Regions from separate parts of the Microbacterium oxydans genome, predicted to be linked through region 1. Evidence: predicted binding sites of a transcription regulator. Region 1 holds the regulator's gene; the other holds the start of a gene.
The links. Region 1 encodes HrcA, which represses chaperone genes, less so after heat shock. Its sites were predicted from a motif close to TTNGCACTCGNNNNNNNCGAGTGCNAA; they were not measured.
Positions count from the first base shown of each region.

Region 2: the regulator HrcA is predicted to act here: its motif matches at 8,067-8,093, upstream of groL (chaperonin GroEL).

Region 1 covers NZ_CP092891.1:2,164,155-2,173,804, forward strand. The annotation lists gene MME74_RS10385 (HIT domain-containing protein) at 1-252, opposite strand, end outside; gene MME74_RS10390 (16S rRNA (uracil(1498)-N(3))-methyltransferase) at 317-1,045, opposite strand; gene dnaJ (molecular chaperone DnaJ) at 1,048-2,163, opposite strand; gene hrcA (heat-inducible transcriptional repressor HrcA) at 2,200-3,231, opposite strand; gene MME74_RS10405 (carboxylesterase/lipase family protein) at 3,334-4,752, shown strand; gene hemW (radical SAM family heme chaperone HemW) at 4,765-5,982, opposite strand; gene MME74_RS10415 (DUF1990 family protein) at 5,982-6,635, opposite strand; gene lepA (translation elongation factor 4) at 6,719-8,572, opposite strand; gene MME74_RS10425 (ABC transporter family substrate-binding protein) at 8,685-9,650, opposite strand, start outside.
Region 2 covers NZ_CP092891.1:2,708,688-2,718,337, reverse strand. The annotation lists gene MME74_RS13100 (response regulator) at 1-309, opposite strand, end outside; gene MME74_RS13095 (sensor histidine kinase) at 306-1,580, opposite strand; gene MME74_RS13090 (ABC transporter permease) at 1,591-2,397, opposite strand; gene MME74_RS13085 (ABC transporter ATP-binding protein) at 2,394-3,305, opposite strand; gene MME74_RS13080 (SOS response-associated peptidase family protein) at 3,397-4,023, opposite strand; gene MME74_RS13075 (DMT family transporter) at 4,126-5,037, shown strand; gene MME74_RS13070 (nitroreductase family protein) at 5,041-5,619, opposite strand; gene msrB (peptide-methionine (R)-S-oxide reductase MsrB) at 5,616-6,020, opposite strand; gene MME74_RS13060 (DUF2332 domain-containing protein) at 6,092-7,081, shown strand; gene MME74_RS13055 (DUF3263 domain-containing protein) at 7,091-7,348, shown strand; gene MME74_RS13050 (LytR C-terminal domain-containing protein) at 7,428-8,006, shown strand; gene groL (chaperonin GroEL) at 8,130-9,650, shown strand, end outside.

The DNA.
Region 1 (9,650 bases):
ACGGAAGTCGCCGTCCTCGGTGTGCTCCGCGGCCAGTTCCGTCGCGAAGGCGACGATCTCGGCGAGCAGCGACGGGTCCCCGGCGGCCAGTTCGGTCACGTCGCGGTACTCCGCGGTCTTCGGCACCACGAGGAGGTGCACCGGCGCCTGCGGCGCGATGTCACGCAGCGCGAAGAGGCGGTCCGTCTCACCGAGGATCTCGGCAGGGATCTCCCCGTTCAGAATGCGCGTGAAGATCGAAGGTTCCGTCATGCCTTCAAGTCTACTGATCGCCACGTCGTCGCAGCCCTGGGCATCTCGCCGCGCCGCAGCGGGGTCACCACCGGCCGAGGGCCACCGACAGCACGGCGATGGCCGCCGGTCCCGCCGTCGAGGTGCGGAGCACCGTGTCGCCCAGGAGAACGCGTTCGGCGCCCGCCTCGGTCAGCCGATCGAGCTCCTCGTCCGAGATCCCGCCCTCCGGTCCGACGACCAGCACGAGATCGCGTCCGTCCGGCTCGATCTCGGACAGACGGACGGACGCCGTGGGATCGAGCAGGAGCACCCGCTGCGAACCCGCCCGCTCCGCGAGCTGCTTCGTCGAGACCGGCGCGGCGACCTCGGGGAGCCAGGCGCGGTGGGCCTGCTTGGCGGCTTCGCGCACGATGGTCGCCCACCGTTCGCGGCCCTTCACGGCCTTGGGACCCTCCCAGCGGGACACGCTGCGACTCGCCTGCCACGGCACGATCTCGTCGACGCCGAGCTCGCACGCCGCCTGCACCGCGAGCTCGTCCCGGTCCCCCTTCGCGAGGGCCTGCACCAGCACGACTCTGGGCGTGGGTGCGGCGTGCTCGACGCGCTCCGCGATGCGGACCTCGACACGGGTCGGCGAGACCTCCTCGGCAGAGCCCGTCAGCCAGACACCCGCTCCATCGCCGACCGTGACGGCCTCGCCGACGCGGAGCCGCCGCACGACGGCGGCGTGCTTCGCCTCGGCACCGGTGAGCGACACGAGGTCTCCGACCGCGGCATCCGTGGACGACTCGACCAGGAAGTGCAGGGCCATGATCAGTGGCTGCGGAAGCGGTCGCGGAGCTTGGAGAAGAGGCCCTGCTGGAACTGGGCCAGCTGCGGATCCGGCGCCTTGGTCTTCTTCGCGAAGTCCTCGATCAGCGCCCGCTGCGCGGAGTCCAGCCTGGTCGGGGTCAGTACCTGCACGCCCACCCGCAGGTCGCCGCGCTGGGTGCCGCGGAGCGGGGTGATGCCTCGGCCCTTGATGGTCAGCACGTCTCCGGACTGCACGCCGGCGCGGATCTCGAGGTCGACCTCGCCGTCCAGCCCCTGGATCGTGGTCTCGGTGCCGAGGATGGCATCCGTCATCGACACCTCGAGCGTGGCGAGCAGGTCGTCGCCCTCACGGCTGAACGCCGGGTGCGCGTTGACGGTGACCTCGACGTACAGGTCGCCGTTCGGGCCGCCGGCCTTGCCGACCTCTCCCGAACCGGGCAGCTGCAGACGCAGGCCCGTCTCGACGCCGGCGGGGATGTCGAGCGACACCGTGCGGCGCGAGCGCACGCGACCCTGTCCGCCGCAGGTGCCGCAGGGGTACGGGATGGTCGTGCCGTAGCCCTCGCACGTGCCGCAGGGCTGCGAGGTGACGACGTTGCCGAGCAGGCTGCGCACCTGGCGCTGCACGTGACCGGAGCCGCCGCAGATGTCGCACGTGACCGGCGAGGTGCCCTCCTGGCAGCACGACCCCTGGCAGGTCTCGCACAGCACGGCGGTGTCGACCTCGATGTCCCGGTGGGCGCCGAACACGACATCGCCCAGGTCGAGCGTCACGCGGACGAGGGCGTCCTGACCACGCTCGCGGCGCGAGCGCGGACGCGCGCCGCGACCGCCGCCCTGCGCCGCCCCGAAGAAGGTCTCGAAGATGTCCCCGAAGCCGGCGAACCCTCCGAAGTTGCCGGCCGCGCCGTCTCCGCCGCCCATGTCGTAGCGACGACGGGACTCGTCGTCGCTGAGCACGTCGTACGCGTGCGTGACGAGCTTGAACTTCTCCGCAGCGTCCTCTCCCGGGTTCACATCCGGGTGCAGCTGCCGCGCCAGGCGTCGATACGCCTTCTTGATCTCGTCGGTGGAAGCGTCTCGGGACACCCCGAGAACCTCATAGTGGTCCGCCACAATCGCCCTTCTGCGTGTGTCCTGGTGGCGACCGCGTCAGCGGCCGGCCTCGTCTTCGTCGAGCATCCGCGACAGGTAGCGGGCCACGGCCCGTGCTGCGGCGAGGTTGCTCGGGTAGTCCATGCGCGTCGGCCCCATCACGCCGACGCGCGCCGTGCCGCTGGGCGCGGCGTAGTTGCTGGCGACGATCGATGCCTCGCCGAGCCCGAACGGAGCGTTCTCCGTGCCGATGCTCGCCGCGAGCCCGTGCTCGTCGGTCACCATCTCACTCATCAGCCGCAACAGCGTCACCTGCTCCTCGATCGCCTCGAGGAGCGGATGGATGCTGCCGCGGAAGTCCTGTTCCCGCCGCGCGAGCGTCGCGGCGCCCGCCATCACGAGACGCTCCTGCCGGAAACTGCCGAGCTCGTCCATGACGACGCCGGCGATCGCGCGCAGCACGAGGTCCTTCGGCGTCTCCTCCGCGGAGAGCAGCGCCTGGAGCCGGTCGGAGGCTTCGCCGATCGCCTGCCCGGTGATGAGCGCGGACAGACGCGCGCGCAGCACGGCCATCTCGGTGTCGTCGATCATCTCGGGGAGGACGGCCATGCGCTGCGACACACCGCCGGCATCGGTCACCAGCACGATCAGGAGTCGGTTCGGCGCGAGTGCCACGAGCTCGACGTGCGTGACGTGGGCGCGGGCGAAGGACGGATACTGGGCGAGCGCGACCTGTCCGGTCAGCTGCGTCAGCACCCGCACGGTGCGCACCATCAGGTCGTCGAGGTCGGCCGGCTCGCCGAGGAACGACTCGATCGCCGAGCGCTGGGCCGACGAGAGCGGACGCAGCTGGGCCAGGTGGTTCACGAAGACGCGGTAGCCCTTGTCGGTGGGCACCCGGCCGGACGAGGTGTGCGGAGCCGTGATGAGCTCCTCGTCCTCGAGCAGAGCCATGTCGTTGCGGATCGTCGCCGCCGAGACGCCGAAGGAGTGCCGGTCGACGATGGAGCGGCTGCCGACGGGTTCGTGGGTCTCGACGTAGTCCTGCACGATCGCGCGGAGAACCTGGAGTCCTCGCTCTGTGACCATCGCCTTCCCTCCCGCTGGCACTCGGACGTTCAGAGTGCCAATCCTACCCCGTGCAGCTCGGGATTCTCCGTACTGCGGGCGGGCGACCCTAGGATGACGCTCATGACCACCTCTCCCCAGGCCTCCCTGTCGAGCGGCTTCGTCCGCGGCTCCGAGGAGGACGGGATCGTCCGCTATCTCGGCATCCCCTATGCGGACGCGCCGTTCGGGGAGAACCGCTTCCGAGCCCCGCAGCCCGTCACCGCCTGGCACGGGGTCCGCGAGGCGACGCAGTTCGGGCCCACCCCGCCCCAGGTTCCCTACGCCGGTGCCATCGGCGAGCTCCTGGGCTCCGTGCGCATCGAGGGCGACGACATCCTGACGGCGAACGTGTGGGCGCCGTCAGGAGCATCCGCTGCTCCCGTGCTGCTGTGGATCCACGGCGGGGCCCTCGAGCGCGGTACCGCCGCGCTGCCCCTCTATGACGGCACGGTCTTCGCGAAGGCCGGGATCGTGTTCGTCTCGATCAACTACCGCCTGGGGTCCGAGGGGTTCTCCGTGCTCGACGGCGCACCCCGCAACCTCGGCCTCCGCGACGCCGCCGCCGCGCTGGAATGGGTGCATCGCGAGATCGCGGCGTTCGGCGGCGATCCCGAGCGGATCACTGCGATGGGCGAATCCGCCGGCGGGGCGATCGTCGCCGGTCTTCTCGCTCGTGACGACTCGCGGGCGCTGATCGGCCGGGCCATCATCGAGTCCGGACCACTCCGGGCGCAGACCGCGAAGAAGGCGGGACGCGTGACGGCGCAGCTCGCGAAGCGGCTCGGTGTGCGGGCCGATCGCGACGCGTTCGCCGCCCTCACGCCCGAGCAGCTGCTCGATGCCCGGAAGGCGCAGTCGGCGGGGTCCTCCCCTCTCGGCGGGGCACCCGGGTTCCAGTTCGCGATCGACCCCGACAGCCTCCCGCGTTCCCCGCATGAGGTGCTCGGCGGGATCGACACGCCGCTGCTGATCGGCAGCAACACCGATGAATACCGGCTCTGGTTCCCGCCGGAGGCTCTCGCCGGGATCAGCGAGCTCAAGCTGCAGGCAGCCCGGCTCCTCTCAAGGATCCCGCGCCGAGCGGTCTCCGCGTACCGCCGCGCGTTCCCGGGGGCCGGCACCGGCGAGGTGTTCGGACAGCTCGTGACGGACATGATGCTGCGCGCGCCGCTGAGCCGCGTCGCCGCCGCGCGACAGGCGAACACCCACGTCTACGAGTTCGCCTGGCCGAGCCCGGTGCGGGATCTGCGCGCCGCGCACGCGTTGGAACTGGGATTCGTCTTCGACCGCCTCGGCGATGAGGAGGCGAGGCGCATGGCCGGACCGGACGCGCCGCGGGAGCTCGCCCGCGAGATGAACACGGCCTGGGTGCGCTTCGTCACCCAGGGCGACCCCGGCTGGCCCGCGTACGGAAGCGGGCGGCTGACGCGTCTGTTCGACACGGACAGCACGACCGTGCCGCAGCGGCGGACCGCCGGGATGGATCTGCTCCCCGGCTGATGCGGAGCGCGCTCAGTCGGTGAGCTCGCGCACCACCGCGTCGGCGAGGAGCCGTCCGCGCAGGGTCAGCTGGATGCGCCCCTGTACCGCGGCCACCGGGTCGACGAGCCCGTCGGCCATCAGTCCGGCCACGCGGCTCCGATTCGCGACAGGGACCTCCTCGACGGCGATCCCCTCGCGGATGCGACTGAGCAGCAGGATGCGCTCGAGCGTGCGCGACTCGTCGTCCGGTCGCTCCGTCCCCGCGGCCGGGGATTCGGATGCCGCGAGCCGCTGCGCGTACGCCGCCGGGTGCTTCACGTTCCACCAGCGCAACCCGGCCATGTGGCTGTGCGCTCCGGGACCGAAGCCCCACCAGTCGCTCCCCCGCCAGTAGGCGAGGTTGTGCCGGGAGCGCTGCTCGGGCGTGCGGGCCCAGTTGCTGACCTCGTACCAGTCGAATCCGCCGGCGGCGAGACGCGCGTCCGCCAGCTCGTACATATCTGCCTGCAGATCGTCGTCGGGGGTCGGGACCTCGCCGCGACGGATCTGTCGGGCGAGCTTCGTGCCGTCCTCGATGATGAGCGCGTAGGCGGAGATGTGGTCGGACTCGAGGGCGAGCGCGGCATCGAGAGAGGCCTCCCAGTCGGCCAGCGACTCCCCCGGCGCCCCGTAGATCAGGTCCACGCTGACCGCGAGACCTGCGTCCTTCGCCGCAGCGACCGCGGTGCGCACGTTCTCGGGACGGTGAGTGCGGTCGAGAGCGGCCAGCACGTGCGGCACGGCCGACTGCATGCCGACCGACATCCGCGTGACGCCGGCCGCGGCCAGCGTTCGCGCCACCGCGGGCGTCACCGTGTCGGGATTCGCCTCGACCGTGACCTCCGCGCCCTCGGCCAGGCCGAACGCCGACGTCGCCGCCTCGAGCATGCGTGCGAGATCGCCCGCGGGAAGGAGGGTCGGTGTGCCGCCGCCGAAGAAGACCGTGTCCATCGGACGCAGGGCTCCGGCGTCGTCGAGCACTCGGCGCGCGAGAGCGATCTCGGAGATCAGCGTCGAGGCGTAGTCCTCCTGCTTCGCGCCGCGGAGCTCGGTCGATGTGTAGGTGTTGAAGTCGCAGTATCCGCAGCGCACGGTGCAGAAGGGAATGTGCAGGTACGCCGAGAACGGCACGCTCGTGTCGATCGGGAGGTCGACGGGCAGGTGCCCGTCCGTCGGCGCGGGGTCTCCGAGGGGAAGCAGTCCCGCCATCAGACGGGCGTCGCGTACAGCGGGGAGATCGCGCGGAGATAGCGTGCGAACAGCTCGCGACGGCGACGCTTCACGAGCGCGGGCACGGTGCGGTACAGGAGTCCGTTCGGCGCGTCGAAGGCGCGGACGGTGAACCACACCTCGTCGTTGTCCTCACGCCAGTCGACGTCGAAGGACTCCTCGCCGCTGACGACGGATCCGCCGACGGTGCCGAGCACGAAGCCGATGCGCCGCTTCTCCTCCGTGACCGAGATCACCCGGAGCTCGGAGTCCGCCCGCATCCCGCCGATCCGACCGCGGAGGTGCAGGGTCATGCCCGCGCCGACGAACGGCATGCCCTCGGCGTCGTATCGCTGTTCGACGTCGCGCTTGCTCGGCGCGATCGCGTTGCCCTCGGCGTCGAAGCTGACACCGGCGTAGGCGGGTCCCGGAGCGGGACGCACGTCTTCGACGGACAGACCGGCGGCGCGCTGCGCCGTCCAGGAGAGAAGTGCTTCTCCGGCGGTCTGGAACCTCTCGAGTCCGCTGCCGATCCGCCAGGATTCCTCCGCCGGGATGCTGCGCTCCGGCGGGTACTGCATCAGATCCGGAGCATGGGTCGCACCCACGGCCGCATAGTCCACCGTGTCGTCTCGGAAAGTCCCGCGCCGCATGACTTCCACCCTACTTCGCGTTACCTGAGCGAACACCCCCACGCGCCGCGCGGAGTCACATCCCCGGGCGCGAGCAGGTGCCGCTACTTCTTGTCCTTGCCCTCGACGTCGCCGGAGAGCGCCGCGATGAACGCCTCCTGGGGGACCTCGACGCGACCGACCATCTTCATGCGCTTCTTGCCCTCCTTCTGCTTCTCGAGGAGCTTGCGCTTACGCGTGATGTCACCGCCGTAGCACTTGGCGAGCACGTCCTTGCGGATCGCGCGGATGGTCTCGCGCGCGATGATCCGGGCGCCGATCGCCGCCTGGATCGGCACCTCGAACTGCTGGCGAGGGATGAGCTTGCGCAGGCGCTCGGCCATCATCGTGCCGTAGGCGTAGGCCTTGTCACGGTGCACGATCGAGCTGAACGCGTCGACCTTCTCGCCCTGGAGGAGGATGTCGACCTTCACCAGGTCGGCCTCCTGCTGGCCGGAGGGCTCGTAGTCGAGCGAGGCATAGCCCTGCGTCTTCGACTTCAGCTGGTCGAAGAAGTCGAACACGATCTCGCCGAGGGGCATGTTGTAGCGCAGCTCGACGCGCTCCTCCGAGAAGTACTCCATGCCGAGCAACGTCCCGCGACGGGACTGGCACAGCTCCATCACGGTGCCGACGTAGTCCTTCGGCAGCAGGATGGCGGCCTTGACCATCGGCTCCGACACCGAGCCGATGCGCCCGTCGGGGTACTCGCTCGGGTTGGTGACGGTGACCGTCTCGCCGGTGTCGCTCGTGAGCACCTCGTAGATCACGCTGGGCGCGGTCGTGATGAGGTCGAGGTTGAACTCGCGGGCCAGACGCTCGGTGATGATCTCGAGGTGCAGCAGTCCGAGGAACCCGCAGCGGAAGCCGAAGCCGAGCGCGACCGAGGTCTCCGGCTCGTACACGAGCGAGGCGTCGGAGAGCTTCAGCTTGTCGAGAGCCTCACGCAGCTCCGCGTAGTCGCTGCCGTCGATGGGGTACAGACCCGAGAAGACCATCGGCTTCGGGTCGGTGTAGCCGGGAAGGGCCTCGGAGGCCGGCTTCCGCGAGGTGGTGATCGTGTCGCCGACCTTCGACTGACGCACGTCCTTCACGCCGGTGATGAGGTAGCCCACCTCGCCGACGCCGAGACCCTTGGTCGGGGTCGGCTCGGGGCTCGACACGCCGACCTCGAGGGCCTCGTGGTTCGCGCCGGTCGACATCATCTGGATGCGCTCGCGCGGCGAGAGGCTGCCGTCCACCATGCGCACGTAGGTGACGACGCCGCGGTAGGCGTCGTAGACCGAGTCGAAGATCATCGCGCGTGCCGGCGCATCGGCGTCGCCCGTCGGGGCCGGGATGTCCCGGACCAGCCGGTCGAGGAGGTCTTCCACCCCGACGCCGGTCTTGCCCGAGACCCGCAGCACGTCCTCCGGCTTGCCGCCGATGAGCGAGGCCAGCTCCTTGGCGTACTTCTCCGGGTCGGCCGCCGGGAGGTCGATCTTGTTCAGCACCGGGATGATGTGGAGGTCGTTCTCCAGCGCCAGGTAGAGGTTCGCCAGCGTCTGGGCCTCGATGCCCTGCGCCGCGTCCACGAGCAGGATCGCGCCCTCGCAGGCCGCGAGCGAGCGGGAGACCTCGTAGGTGAAGTCGACGTGACCGGGGGTGTCGATCATGTTCAGCGCGACCGTCTGCCCGTCGAGCTCCCAGGGCATGCGGACGGCCTGGCTCTTGATCGTGATGCCGCGCTCGCGCTCGATGTCCATGCGGTCGAGGTACTGCGCCCGCATGTCGCGATCCGAGACCACGCCGGTGATCTGGAGCATGCGGTCGGCGAGGGTCGACTTGCCGTGATCGATGTGGGCGATGATGCAGAAATTACGGATCTGCGCAGCCGGCGTCGAGGCAGGCTGAAGCGGAGTGAGAGCGCGTGGGGACATGTCTCATCGATTCTACGGTGACCGGGCACGAATGCCCGACTCGCCGCCGTCGGCCGGGTAGCAGAATGGGCGGCCCCCGGAGGGACCGCCCATTCTGGGGAGTGGATCGGGCTTACTTGGCCCAGCCCACGTTCTCCCAGTGGTTCGTGCCGGTGACCGACTCGAACTGCGAGGGACCGTAGTTCACGACGCCCTTGGCGACCGCGTACTGGTTCGGACGTGCCGCCAGCGGGATCGTCACAGCTTCGCTCATGATGATCTTGTCGATCTCCTTCGCGATGTCGAGACGTGCATCCACGTCGAGCTCGGCGTTCGCCTTCGTCCAGAGGTCGTCCAGACGCTCGTCCGCGACACCGGGGAAGTTCTGCCCCGAGTCGGCCGGGTTGAAGATCGACTCCGTCGACGAGATCGGGTACGGCGTACCCTGCCACGCGAAGATCGTCGCCTCGAAGTCACGGGTCTGCGTCGTGATGTACTTCGTGAAGAAGTCCGCCGACGGAACCGTGTCGATCTTGACGTCGAAGCCCGCCTTGGCGGCCATCGGCTGGATCTGCTGCGAGAGGATCGCCGAGTTCGGGGTCTCCGAGGGGATCACGAGGCGGACGGTCAGCTTGTTGCCGTCCTTCTCGCGGATGCCCTTGTCACCCTCGACCCAGCCGGCGTCTTCCAGCTGCTTCTTGGCGGCGTCGATGTCGAACGCGATGTCCGCGCTGTCGTCCTCGTAGCCGTTCTGGCCGTTGAGGAAGATGAGGTTGTTGAGGACCTCGGGCTCGACGCCCAGCGGCTCGATGACGGCCTGCGCCATGATCTGACGGTCGAGCGACTTCGCGAATGCCTGACGCACCTCGACGTCCTGGAAGACGCCGGCGGTTCCGTTGAGCGTGACGTGGCTGTACGTCACACCCTTCGAGCTCAGGATCGACGAGTCGGAGCGGGCCTTCGCCGACTCGAGCGTGTCGACGCTCGAGTTGATCGGAACCGCGTCGAACTCCTTGTTGGCGAACGCCTGGCCGACCGTCGAGCGGTCCGTCGCCTTGAAGTTGATGGTGTCGAGCTTCGGCTTGTCGCCCCACCACTT
Region 2 (9,650 bases), 540 kb from region 1:
TCCGCTCGCACCGGCACGGATCGCGCCGAAGGCGTATTCGTCGAGATCGAACGTGGTCAGCACGAGCACCTTCGTCTGCGGGCGGTCGCGCACGATCGCCCCGGTGGCGGCGATGCCGTCGAGCTCGGGCATGCGGATGTCCATCAGCACCAGATCGGGGGCGAGGATCGCGCTCTGGGTGATCGCCGATCGTCCATCCACGGCCTCACCGACCACGACGATGTCGTCCTCCGCTTCGAGCACCATCCGGAAGCCCACGCGGATCAGCTCCTGGTCATCCACCAGGAGCACCCTGATCGCCTGCGTCATCCGTCTTCCTCCGTCGTGTCCTCGTTCGCGGTGGGGGTGTTCCCCGCCGCGGGCAGCACCGCGTGCAGAACCCATCGTCCTCCATCGGCGGGGGCGGAGCGGACCGTTCCGTGCACGTGCAGGGCGCGCTCCGACAGCCCGCGCACGCCGAAGCCGTCGGACCCGATCGTGCCCGAGACGCCGTCGTTCACGATGTCGATCGTCACCGTCTCCGCCGTGTACTCCAGGCGCACGGAGATCGCCGTCGCGGTCGGCGCGTGGCGCATGGCGTTGGTCACACCCTCCTGGACGATGCGTCCGATCGCGTGCGCGACGGCGGGGGAGACCTCCGCCTGCCCGATGACCGTGAGCGTCGCCGGGTAGCCGGCCCGCTGGGCGCCCTCGACCGTGTCCCGGGGCGGTGCCGGCTGCATCGGCGCCAACGGCAGCGGGGACTGGTCGTCGCGCAGCACGCCGAGCATCGCGCGCATCTCGGTGAGGGCGGATCGCGCCGTGTCGGCGACGGACGCGGCGGCCTTGCGTGCCTGCTCGCGATCCGGGGTCGCGGCCGCGCCCTCCGACAGCGCGACGATCACCGTCAGCGAATGCGACACGATGTCGTGCATCTCCCTGGCGATGCGGGCGCGCTCCGATGCGGCCGCGAGCTGGGCCTGCTGGTCGCGCTCGATCAGCAGCTGGCGCGAGCGGTCGATCACCGCGGCGAGGTAGCGCTTGCGGCCGCCGACATTGACTCCGACCAGCGTGCCGATCAGCCCGAGTGCGACGTAGCCGAGGGCGGTGTCGAGTCCGACCTGCAGGACGGTCGCACCGCTCAGCATCAGCAGTCCGGTCAAGCCGAGGAACCAGGCGGCACCGATCCCGTAACAGATCCAGGCGGTGCGGGAGGACCGGTACACGGCGAGGCCGTAGCACGCGACGAGCAGGAGCACGATCCCGCCGGACATGCCCGTGAACAGTCCCACGGTGCCCAGGACCACCGCGGCGATGAAGGGGCCGAGTGGTGCGCGCCGGCGCCACAGCAGGGTGCTGCATCCGATCACGACCATCGTGAGGGTGGCGATGTTCAGCGCGATGTAGGTGGCTTCGGGCAGAGACGACGCGGCGATCGGCGCTGCCGGGGTGAGGGAGAGGAACAGGCAGAGCAGCGTGAGCAGCACGTCCGCGAAGAGGGGGTGCCGCGCCCAGAACCGTCGGAACAGGCCCGGGGCACGCGGAAGCCGCAGCTCCTCGTCCTCACGGATCGAGTCGCTGCGGCCTCGCGTTCTGCTCACCGGGTCGACTTTACGCGTCGCGGGTGCGCAGGACGCCCCAGGCCACGAGCGCTCCGCCGGCAACCCAGCAGCCCAGCGTCAGGAAGGCGATCGGCGCGTCGAGCGCGGCACCCTCGCTCGGCAGGATCGCGCTCTGCGCGGCCGAGACCGGGAGATAGTTCGCCGCCTCGATGAGCCACGCCCACCCTTCGCCCGCGAAGGAGAAGAAGCCCACGACGATCGGCAGCACGAACAGCACGCCGACGGTCGCGGCGATCGCTCCGGCGCCGGAGCGCAGGATGAAGCCGAACGCCACACCGAGCAGGGCGAAGACGGCCATGGCGAGCGAGGCCACCACGATCGGCAGGATCGATGCCGACGGGTCCGACCAGTCGATGCCCTCGTCCCGCGAGGCCAGGATGAGCGAGACCGCGGCGGCCGCGATACCGAAGATCACCAGTGACGACACGAACAGGAACACGGCCAGCACGATCGACTTCGCGGCGAGGACGGAACCGCGAACCGGGTTCGCCGTGAGGGTCGAGCGGATCATGCCCGTCGAGTACTCGCCGGTGACCGAGATCGCCCCGATGATGCCGGCGAGCAGCATGGTGAACTGGATCGGCATGACGACGGCCTGGATGCCCGGTGATTCGACCGCCTGCGCGATGAGCACGGAGATCCCGATCGTGAGGGCCGCGGCGATCCCGATGGACCACCACGTCGAGCGCAGGGTGGCGAGCTTGATCCACTCGCCGCGCAGGGCACGCACGAATGTGAGCCGTCGACCGGTGTCGACGCGCGTCCGCGTGGGCGCGGGAGCCTGTGTCGTGGTCATGAGATCTCCTTGGTGCGGTACTCGACCGAGTCGCCGGTGAGGGCGAGGTAGGCGTCTTCGAGGGAACCGGTGGTCGGGGTGAGTTCGTGCAGCGGGATGCCGCGATCGGCCGCGAGGTCGCCGATGCGGGCAGCGGGCAGTCCCACGATGTCGAGCAGGTCGGGCGCGGAGCTCACGATCTCGACGTCGGGGCCGCCGACGGCAGCCGCCAGATCGGCGGGTCGCGGCGTGCGCACCCGCACGGTGTTGCGCGTCCAGGAGCGCACGAGCTCGGCCAGCGGAGCGTCCGCGAGCACCCGGCCACGACCCATCACGATGACGTGATCGGCGGTCTGGGCCATCTCGCTCATCAGATGGCTCGAGAGGAGCACGGTGCGTCCCTCCGAGGCCGCGTGCCGCACGAACTGCCGCACCCAGCGGACGCCCTCGGGGTCGAGGCCGTTGACCGGCTCGTCGAGGATCAGCGTGTGCGGGTCGCCGAGCAGCGCCGAGGCGATACCCAGGCGCTGTCCCATGCCGAGCGAGAACTTGCCGGCGCGCTTGCGGGCGACGGAGTCGATACCCGCGAGCTCGATGACCTCGTCGACGCGCGACGCGGGGATGCCGTGGGTGGCCGCCATCGCGCGGAGGTGGTTGCGTGCGGTGCGGCCGGTGTGCACCGCCTTCGCGTCGAGCAGCACGCCGACCTCGGTCAGGGGCGCCCGCAGCTTGCGGTACTCGCGGCCCGCGACGGCGGCACGTCCGGACGTCGGGCGGTCGAGACCGACGATCATCCGCATCGTGGTCGACTTCCCCGCCCCGTTGGGGCCGAGGAAGCCGGTGACACTGCCCGGCTGGACGGTGAACGACACGTCATCGACGGCCGTCTTGTCTCCGAACCTCTTCGTGAGGCCTTCTGCTGTGATCATGGTGTCCACGCTACGGGCGGCCGTCCTGGTCCCGCGTCCTCCTCAGGTACTTTCCTGAGGGCCGGACCTCCACCCGGCGGCGGACCTCGCGTCAGGCCCGGGGACGGGCCTGCACCCGCGCGGCCATCTCGTCGGAGGCGAGGACGGCCTCGTCGACGATCTTCTTCGACGCCGGCGCGGTCAGCCAGTCGTGGCTGAGGGAGGCCGGGATGAGCAGCGGCATGCGATCGTGCAGGTCGACCAGGTGAGCCGGGGCGGGGCGCATCACGATCGAGTAGCAGGTGAACCATTCTCCGTCGGCGGTACGACCGCGCTGCGTGACGGCAGCCATGCCGAACAGCGTGCCGTCGTCGACGATGAACTCGTTCCACTGCCGCCAGGGCTTCTGCATCTCGTACCAGCTGGTCGCCGGCACGATCGCGCGCGAGCGTGCCCCGCCGGGGCGCTCCTGCAGTCGCTCCGAGCGCGTGTTGATCGACGGGAACTTCGCCGGCTCGCCGTTCACGAGGAAGCCCCACCAGGCGGGTTCCAGGGTCGGGGCGGCATCCGGCTGCACGACCAGCGGGTTGAGGTTCCGCAGGTTCTTGCCCGTCGGGCGGACGGTCTCACCCGCGTTCTCCCGCGCCCACACGCGCAGGCCCTCGAGCACCGCGTCGTCGGCGGCTTCGAGGAGTTCCGTGTCGGTGAACCGAGGATCCAGACCGTAGCTCGCGCACATGCCGCCAGCGTAGACCCGGGCTGCGACATCCGCCGGCGCAGGAGCGATCGGATGCTCGGGTAGGGTCGACTGGTGCCAGAATCCCGTCGCCTCCCCGCTCCTCTGGCACTCGGCGGGGCGGTCGCCATCGGCGTCATGACGGCGATCCAGGCACGGATCAACGGCGTGCTCGGGGTCCGGGTCGACGACGGCATCGTCGCCGGATTCCTCTCCTTCTCGGTGGGACTCGTGGCCCTGGCCGTGGTGATCACCTGCATCCCGTCCGCGCGGCGCGGCGTCGCCCGGCTGCGGAACGGCATCCGTCGTCAGACGATCCCCTTCTGGATGCTGCTCGGCGGTGCGTGCGGGGCTCTCACCGTGTCCACCCAGGGGCTGACCGCGGGAGTGCTCGGCGTCTCGCTGTTCACCGTCGGCGTCGTCGCCGGGCAGACCCTGCACGGCCTCGTGCTCGATCGGATCGGGTTCGGTCCGGCCGGCGTCGTGGCGATCACGCCGGGCCGTGTGGCCGGCGGTGCGCTCGCGCTCGCCGCGGTCGGGATCTCGCTCTCCGGCGACGTGCTCGCCTCCGCACCGCTGTGGATGCTGCTGCTGCCGTTCGCCGCCGGTGTCGGCATCGCGTGGCAGGCGGGGACGAACGGACGTCTCGCGCAGCGCGTCAGCTCACCGCTCTCCGCGACGCTCATGAGCTTCATCACGGGAACCGTGGTCCTCGCCGTCGCCGCAGGCGTGAGCATCGCCTTCCGCGGCATGCCGAACGCCCTCCCCGCAGAGCCGTGGCTCTACCTGGGCGGCTTCCTCGGCGCCGCCTACATCCTGCTCGGGGCGTTCATCGTCGCGCACACGGGCGTGCTGCTGATGGGGCTGGGGTCCGTGCTCGGGCAGCTCGTGGCCTCGGTCGTGATCGACCTGATCTGGCCGCCGGCGGCCGGACCCGCGCTCTGGCAGGTCATCGCCATGGTGGTCGTCGCCGTGGCCTCGGTCGTGGTCGCCGTGCCGTGGCGGCGCCGGCGCTGAGCGTTACTTCTTCTTCGCCTTCTTGTCCGACGAGGATTTCGCGCCGGCCTTCGGCATCCGGGTGACGAGCTTCCGCGCGTCGACGGCCTTGCGGCGCCCGGGCTTCTTCCCCTCGGGTTTGCCGCCGACGTAGAGCCAGCCGAGGAGCTCCTCGTTCTTGCCGAGACCGTGCGCCTTCGCGACCGCCTTCGCACGGGTGTAGTGCCCGGTGCGCCAGATGACACCCCATCCGGCCTCGTCGAGCAGCAGGCTGAGGGCGTGCGCGACACCGGAGGCGACGGCCTCCTGCTCCCAGCGCGGGACCTTCTCGCTCTTCTGATAGCTCGCGACGACGGCGATGAGCAGCGGTGCGCGCAACGGCTTCGTCGAGGGGGAGGCATCTCCCTGCGCCTTGGCGATGGCCGCGCCCAGCGCCTCTCGGTCGTCGCCGCGCAGCTCGATGAGCCGCCACGGACGAAGCGACGAGTGATCGGCCACGCGACCGGCGGCGGCCACGAACGTCAGCAGCTCCTCGCGACTCGGCGACCGCTCGTCGACCTTCGACCAGGACTGACGCGCGCGGACCGCGTCGAGCGCGCTCACGAGGCTTCGGGGGTGAAGTTCAGTGCGATCGAGTTCATGCAGTAGCGATCGCCGGTGGGCGTTCCGAATCCGTCCGGGAAGACATGGCCGAGGTGCGAGCCGCAGTTGGCGCAGCGGACCTCGGTGCGCACCATGCCCAGGCTGTCGTCCTCGATGAGCTCGACCGCGTCGGGGCGGATCGACTCGTAGAAGCTCGGCCATCCGCATCCGGAGTCGAACTTCGTGCCGCTCTTGAAGAGCTCGGCGTTGCACGCCCCGCAGGTGTAGAGGCCCGCGCGCTCCTCATCGAGCAGCTCACCCGTCCAGGCACGCTCGGTCGCGGCCTGACGCAGCACGGCGTACTGCTCTTCGCCGAGCTCGTCGCGCCACTCTTCTTCGGTCTTGTCCACGCTGTACGACATGTGTCCTCCTGAGTCGCCTCCATTCTCCCTCCTGTGGCGGGGTGCCGGGTGCGCCGCGTCAGAATGGACGGATGACGGACGCTGTGCAGGAGCGCTACGCACGATTCGCCCGCGAGGAGGCGCCGGGCCGGAGCGCGCTGTACGCGGACTGGGCAGCGGGGGTCGCCGACGACATCGCCGTGCGGCGGGTCCTGCTGCGGATCCCCGAGTCGAGGCGGCAGCCGCCCCTGGTGTTCGCGGTGACCCGGCTGCTCGGAGTCGGGCTCGTGGGGTACCCGCACTGGCGGAGCTTCGTGCTCCGGCATGCGGACGAGATCGTCGCGGAATGCACGGAGCGCTCGCTGCAGACCAACGAGCCGCTGCGCCTGGCAGCGCTCCTGCCGGTGCTCTCCGAGATCGAGGGACCGATCGCGCTGCTCGAGATCGGGGCGTCCGCCGGGCTCTGCCTCTACCCCGATCGCTACTCGTACCGCTTCACGGATGAGCATGGCGGGCTCCGTGCCGGTCTCGATCCGGCTGACGGGATGTCCGCCGTGGTTCTGGAGAGCCGGGTGACGGGCGCCCTTCCCTCTCTGCGGATGCCGGATGTCGTCTGGCGCGCGGGCATCGACCTCGCCCCGCTCGACGCGACGTCGGAGCGCGACCGGCGGTGGCTGCGGGGGCTCGTCTGGCCGGGGGAGGCCGGCCGGGAGGAGCGGATCGACGCCGCGCTCGACATCGCCGCCGCGGATCCGCCGCTGCTGGTCCGCGGCGATGCCTCGGAGCAGCTCGACGCGCTCGCGGCCGAGGCCCCGCCCGGTGCCACGCTCGTCGTCACGACGCCCGGTGTGCTCGTGCACATCCCGCGCGCCGAGCGGGAAGCCCTGATCGCACGCATCTCGGGCCTTCCCGGGCACTGGATCACGATCGATCCGCCGCGGCTGCTCGATGTGTGGGAACCGCGCGTCGGGGGCGACTGGCCGGGGTTCGTCGTGGCGATCGACGGGCACGTCCGGGCGGCGGCGGATCCGCTCGGGCGTTGGTGGGAGTGGCGAGCGGCTCTCCGCGCCGACGCGTCCTAACCTGGACCCATGCTCGGAGACCTGACGGAGCGCGATCGCGCGATCCTCGCCCTCGAAACGGCCTGGCCGCGTCATGGCGGGGCGAAGGAGGAGGTCATCCGCGCCCAGCTGGGCATGAGCGCCGCGCGTTACTACCAGCTGCTGGGGCGGCTGATCGAGTCCGACGCCGCACTCGAGTACGACCCGATGCTGGTGCGCAGGCTGCGTAGGATCCGCGATTCCCGCGCAGCACGGCGCACGTCGCGGATGCCCGGCTTCGTCGGCTGATCCACGCGAAGTCGCGCCAGGACCGCTCGCTCTCGCGCCGCGGAACGGATTGACAGGTGCGTGCCGCTAGCATCGAGGGGTGTCAAAGCCCACCCGCGATCGCTTCGATGACGTCCCCCGTTCCTCCGGACGCGTGGGCGCGCACCGTGCCGAGGCCCCGGGCATGAACGGCTGGGTCGTGCTGCTGTGGTCCTTCGTGGCCGCTCTCGTGCTCATCATCGCCGGGATCTTCGGCTCCCTGGTCGTCATGGGCCGCGTCTCGCTGTTCCCCGAGGCGGCGCCGACCCCCGTCCCGACCCCCGTCGAGACGGGTGTGGTCGACCCCAGCATCTCCGTCATCATCCTGAACGGGACACCCGATGAGGGCCTCGACACCCAGATGCGCGAGACCCTGATCAACAACGGCTGGGCGTCGGACGACGTCCTGGCCGGTGACAGCTCGAGCACGGACTTCCCGACCACGACGGTCTTCTACGTGAACGACGAGGACGAGCTGGCGGCCATCGGCCTGGCGAATCTCCTCGACGGTGCTGCCGTGCAGCAGAGCGACTTCTATCCCGCCGAGAGTGCGGACGGGCAGAAGCAGTTCAGGGTCGTGATCGGACTCGACCGGTCGACCTCCGCGCCGGCGACGCCCGCCGACACTCCGGCCTCCTGACCTCGCGGCGCCTCCGTATCCGGCGGCTTGCACTCGAAGGTGTCGAGTGCCAGAATGGCGTTAGCACTCTCTCACTCTGAGTGCTAAACCCAACGTCTACGTCCAGGAGGGACGAAAAAACTCATGGCAAAGATCATTGCTTTCGATGAGGAGGCCCGCCGCGGCCTCGAGCGCGGCCTCAACATCCTCGCCGACGCGGTCAAGGTGACCCTCGGCCCGCGCGGTCGCAACGTCGTCCTCGAGAAGAAGTGGGGCGCCCCCACGATCACGAACGACGGTGTCTCCATCGCCAAGGAGATCGAGCTGGACGACCCGTACGAGAAGATCGGTGCGGAGCTCGTCAAGGAGGTCGCCAAGAAGACCGACGACGTCGCGGGTGACGGCACCACCACCGCCACGGTCCTCGCTCAGGCTCTGGTCCGCGAGGGTCTGCGCAACGTCGCAGCCGGCGCCGACCCCATCTCGCTCAAGCGCGGCATCGAGAAGGCCGTCGCTGCGATCACCGAGGAGCTCCTCTCGAGCGCCAAGGAGATCGACTCCAAGGAGCAGATCGCCGCTACGGCGTCCATCTCCGCTGCAGACCCCGCGATCGGCGAGCTCATCGCCGAGGCGATCGACAAGGTCGGCAAGGAAGGCGTCGTCACCGTCGAGGAGTCGCAGACGTTCGGCACCGAGCTCGAGCTCACCGAGGGCATGCGCTTCGACAAGGGTTACCTGAACCCGTACTTCGTCACGGACCCGGAGCGCCAGGAGGCAGTCTTCGAGGACCCGTACATCCTCATCGCGAACCAGAAGGTCTCCAACATCAAGGACCTCCTGCCCATCGTCGACAAGGTGATCCAGGACGGCAAGGAGCTCGTCATCATCGCCGAGGACGTCGAGGGCGAGGCTCTCGCGACGCTCGTGCTGAACAAGCTCAAGGGCATCTTCAAGTCGGTCGCCGTCAAGGCCCCCGGCTTCGGCGACCGTCGCAAGGCGCAGCTGCAGGACATCGCGATCCTCACCGGCGGCCAGGTCATCACCGAAGAGGTGGGCCTTAAGCTCGAGAACGCCACGCTTGACCTCCTGGGTCGTGCACGCAAGGTCATCGTCACCAAGGACGAGACCACGATCGTCGAGGGTGCCGGCGAGGCCGAGCAGATCGAGGGTCGCGTCACGCAGATCCGTCGCGAGATCGAGAACACCGACAGCGACTACGACCGTGAGAAGCTCCAGGAGCGCCTCGCGAAGCTCGCCGGTGGCGTCGCCGTCATCAAGGCGGGTGCCGCGACCGAGGTCGAGCTCAAGGAGCGCAAGCACCGCATCGAGGACGCCGTCCGCAACGCGAAGGCAGCCGTCGAAGAGGGCATCGTCCCCGGTGGTGGCGTCGCGCTGATCCAGTCCGGCACGAAGGCCCTCGACGGCCTGACGCTGACGGGTGACGAGGCGACCGGTGCGAACATCGTCCGCGTGGCCATCGAGGCTCCGCTCAAGCAGATCGCGCTGAACGCCGGTCTCGAGCCGGGCGTCGTCGCGAACAAGGTCTCCGAGCTCCCCGCGGGCCAGGGCCTCAACGCGGCCACGGGCGAGTACGTCGACATGTTCGCCGCCGGGATCATCGACCCCGCCAAGGTGACCCGTTCCGCGCTGCAGAACGCTGCTTCG